Regions from separate parts of the Paenibacillus sp. FSL R10-2199 genome, predicted to be linked through region 1. Evidence: riboswitches for the same ligand, from Rfam matches in the RefSeq annotation. Region 1 holds a riboswitch; the other holds the start of a gene.
What was found. Region 1 has a riboswitch for cyclic di-AMP ahead of NYE33_RS01260 (hypothetical protein). Riboswitches for the same ligand answer to the same signal wherever they lie in the genome.
Positions count from the first base shown of each region.

Region 2: linked by a shared signal. The riboswitch ahead of NYE33_RS22750 (alpha/beta fold hydrolase) and the one ahead of NYE33_RS01260 (hypothetical protein) in region 1 are both predicted to bind cyclic di-AMP.

Region 1 covers NZ_JBBOBO010000001.1:296,889-299,090, reverse strand. The annotation lists gene NYE33_RS01265 (hypothetical protein) at 1-14, shown strand, start outside; gene NYE33_RS01260 (hypothetical protein) at 361-807, opposite strand; cyclic di-AMP (ydaO/yuaA leader) riboswitch at 983-1,150, opposite strand; gene NYE33_RS01255 (MerR family transcriptional regulator) at 1,754-2,155, shown strand; gene NYE33_RS01250 (oxidoreductase) at 2,188-2,202, shown strand, end outside.
Region 2 covers NZ_JBBOBO010000001.1:5,185,895-5,188,096, forward strand. The annotation lists gene NYE33_RS22745 (MarR family winged helix-turn-helix transcriptional regulator) at 1-345, opposite strand, end outside; gene NYE33_RS22750 (alpha/beta fold hydrolase) at 459-1,268, opposite strand; cyclic di-AMP (ydaO/yuaA leader) riboswitch at 1,276-1,408, opposite strand; gene NYE33_RS22755 (ABC transporter substrate-binding protein) at 1,589-2,202, opposite strand, start outside.

The DNA.
Region 1 (2,202 bases):
AGGGCAAGCGCTGATTTCTGGCACTGGAACAGATAGCATAGCATTAGCAAATGGAGAGCCGTGGCGGATGCTGCGGCTTTTATTAATATGTACGACGTCAGCGGATTTACTCTATGCAGCGCTTGCTACGCGGACTGAGAGGACCTTATTTTGTGAAAAAGCCTGCTTTTTTGCCCGTTGCGGACTCAGGCGCGCTTATATTGTTCGATGGAGCTCAAAATGAGGCGAAACTGGTTAGTTAAGGTCCTCTGAGTCCGCATGGATCGCTGATTCGACTGATTGGGCGAAATAACGGATCTACAGTCCGCATGGATCGCAGCAGCATGCTTGAGTCTATTGTTGCAGGCCCCACCCAGCTCCCTATCCCGCCGACGGACGCGGGACAGCTGGCCGCGCAGCAGCCATCTGTTCGCGAATCCCTCTGAGCTGCGCTTTCAGCTCAGGAACGCTTCGCTGCAGGATGAGGCTGATCTCGGGCAGCGGCAGCTGGATGCCGTACCATAAGGCGCTGGCGATCTGATCCTCCCAGGTGAGCAGGGCAGAAGAGCAGCGGCCGCGGTCTTGAGCAACCAGCGAGCATTGCCGGATGCATTCCCTGTAGGAGGCAAGGGAGTAAGCATCTGCTTGGATGCTGCCCTTGAGCCAAGGCTCATAGAGTGCCGCGAATGTAGCAATTGCGGCTTGATCGGCGCGGGCGCCCTTCTCCAGCAGGAGACAGCTTAGCGCATAGATGGTTCCGCTATATTGCTCAATATAGCTGGTGAATCCGGCAGCGGGAACTGCATTGGACGATAATGGGTCTGGCATGTGGACACGTTCCTTCCTGAATGTGGGCGATTTATAGTTTGGATATGTAGTTGATAGGTTTGCCGAAATGCTGATCCGCCGGAATAAGTGCGCAAAAAACCGCAGACAGAGGAGGACCTCTGCTGCGGTTTTGTTACAGGCGTAAGAAGCCTGGGGCAAAATCGTGGCGGATCAAGATCTCTCTCTTTACGCTTACGGGGTTAGCTGTCGGATTCGGACGGTGAGAGTCGCCCTACCTTTTGAGACTGCGTAATTGAAGTCTCCTTCGGATTCACCCCAAGTAGGCCTGCGGCCTGATGGTTCCCCCGTTTTCCGCTTGGCGGAAATTCAGCGTGCATTCACATTATCGCTGGTAACTTTCAACACGAATCATACCCTTTCAGGATTGTATTTGTAAAAATGGAAAAGAGTGCTTCTGCGCCGGATTTGCAATAAATTGCTGCTTCGCGAGGAATATTGGAGACTAAAACCATATATGTGGCCGATTATCATCCGTTTATCTCGCTCAATCGCCGTTTTTTATTTTTGGGAGGCAGCGGTGAGGGAACTCCGGAAATATTAATGCGTTAGACCGGAAACGCCGTCGATATTGATTTTTTGTGAAATGGCGTATTAGTGAGTAATCGGGAGATAATGAGAGATTGAAGATGAAGTAAGCGTTACCCGTCTGGCAAATAGATTCGTGAATGTGTTATTAGAGTAATTATGGCGGTTTACAATTTGTACCTGAATTAGAGCCTGATTCTACGAAAAGTGTACCTTTCTAGCCGCACAAACCATACATCCGGGAGGGCCTAATTCCCGCTTCCCGAATGCTTGACTTGGACCCTACTCCAGGGATTATCATTTGATTCTGTAAGGGCAGACGGTCAGTAAATTACCAAGACTGAAAGCCAAACTAAGAAGCTGGATTAAGAAGCTAGATTAAGAAGGAGGCCAGCAGCCAATGGAGCCTGTTTTTACGATCGCCGAGGTAGCAGAGCGGACAGGACTCAGCCAGGATACCATCCGCTATTATGAGAAAATCAAGCTCCTGCCCCCGGCAAGCCGCAAGGAGAACGGCCAGCGGGCATACAGCAGGCGTGAGCTGGACCGGGTGCATTTCGTCGCTATTCTCAAAAGAACCCATATGCCACTGCGCACCATTCAAGAATATATCAGGGCTTCAGCGGAAGAGGACTACGAGGAATGCTACAGTGTGCTGGACGGGCATAAAACGTTGATTGAAGAGCAGCTCACGGAACTTACGGCGGCACTGGAGCTTATGAAATACAAGCTGAAGAACTTCCGGGAGCTTAAGGACGGCAGGTTCATCGCGGAAATGGAACAGAGGAGGAACGAAGTGTGAAAATTGGGATGAATACGGAGCTGAAAAGCGGGATGAGTAAAGAGTCG
Region 2 (2,202 bases), 4.9 Mb from region 1:
AAATATGCTGCCGCCCTCAACCTCCTGGCCCTCTTCCTCCCGCCCTTTCGCCGTCAGATAAATCAGCATGATGCGTTTATCTGTCTCGGAAGGCTGACGGGTGATATATTCGGCCTTCTCCAGTTTGGCCAGCAATTCATTGAGCGAGGATACACGAATGTCCAGCATATAGGATAAATCCTTCGTGCTGATTCCGTCCTTCATCCGGAGAAACGCCATGATCCTGCCTTGTCCCCGTGACGTATCTGCCATAGGGCCAACAGCGGCGTGGTTCTTCAGATGCTGTCTCTGCAACAGCCATTGCAGCTTGGCGAGCTTGTCGTACAATTCAGCATTCATATTCATTATGAATCCTCCCAGGGATATATTTACGGTACCTGTCAATCAATGTAACGGTACCTGTTGAATTTATTATAACGGTACCTGTTATACTTGTCAAAGATTTTCTACAGGTGCCGTTAATAAATTTTCCGCTGGAAGCATTGCTGGTCTTTCAGGTAATCAAGCAGTAGCCGGTTGAAGTGCTGCGGCTGACATAAATGGCTGGGATACATGGCATCTTCCAGTATTGCCAGCGTGGCGAGCGGATATTTGGCCGCTGTTTGTCTCACCTGCTCCAGAACCCGCTCATTCTGATTGCCTGATACACAAAGAACGGGAACCTGCAGCCTTAGTGCAAACCCGTAGCTGTCCGTATGTCTTAGTGCCAGACGCTGTTTAATCAATTCTGTTGTCCGTTCATGGACAAGCTCTCTTCTCAGAATATGATACGCAGACAGCCATTTGTTATATGTAATGCGCAAAGAACGGATGAACATTTCAGCCGGAAGATAATGGGCGGCCCATGCGCAGATTTGAAAGAGCTCCAGCACTTTGCTGCCTTTGGACGTACAATCTCCTAGGATGTAATTGTCCACCAACACCAGATTAATTACCCGTTCAGGATTCAGATAGGCGAATTTCTGGGCAAGCACAGCACCGCTGGAACAAGCTACGATGACGGCCCGTTCTACGGACAGTCCATCCAATAATCCCTTCAGATCTTCACACTGCGTGTCTACAATCCGGCTGATCTCCACATCCATTTTACCGGATTGCCCATTCCCTCTTAGGTCAAACAAGATCACTTTCGCCCGCTTGCTGAAATACTCCGCCTGAGGCTCGAACAGATGATGTGAAGTCGAATAATCATGAATAAAAACAATGGGCAGACCACTGCCCGACACCTCGTAATAGAGGGTAGTTCCATTGACGTCAATATACGGCATTACCTGTGCATCCTCTCATGTCGCTTACGGAGTTAGCTGCCGGATTCGGGCTTGAAGAGTAGCCCTACTCGATTCCTCGAGATTCACCCCAGAAAACTTGGTTTCCCCGCTTCCATTACGGAACTCAGCGATTACATATATTTTTGCGGATATAGATTAACAGAAACTTCAGTATAGCCCATATTCGTCTATGAATGAATAGCTTAGGTGAATTTGCCCAACACGCGCAGAAACCAGCCGCAGTGAACCCAAAAAGCAGAGCAGCGATTCTCCCGTTACCGGAGACTCACTGCTCTGCTTGCTTTAAACATCATCTATAATCAGCGGTTCAGGATGTCATCCACCTCTTTGGCGAGCGTGTCCAGGCTGTCCTGAATTGGCAGGTTCTCCAGCCAGATATCGTTGATGCGTGTGCCCATCAGATCTTCAATCTCATGGTACGTACCGGTCATCGGACGCATTTTGCTGAATTCCAGCTCTTCGGAAGCGACCTTGTAGCCAGGGAAAGCAGCTATGGTCTCTTTCATCAAGTCTGTGTCCAGGGAAGTAAGACGGGTCGGAAGATATCCGGTATTGGCAGAAGCATACGCCGCCTGCTCGGTATCCGACAGCCATTTCATGAATTCGAAAGCGGCCGCCTTCTCATTATCCGTTCCCGTATTCGCCAGATACGTATTCGATCCGCCGACCGGGACGCCCCGTTTGCCGTCTTCTCCGGCAGGAATCATGGATACGCCGAGATCAATTCCACTCTCTGCGGCCATGCCGGCGAACGTTTTGTAGCCGCCGACACTGGAGAAGATCAGCGCAGTGGCCGGATTGGCAATGGAGGCATAGTAGGCATCCTTGTCCGTGACCCCGAGCACTTTGATCAGACCCTTGGATTCCAGATCTTCAATGAAGGAGATCAGCTTCACTGCACCTTCGCTGTTGA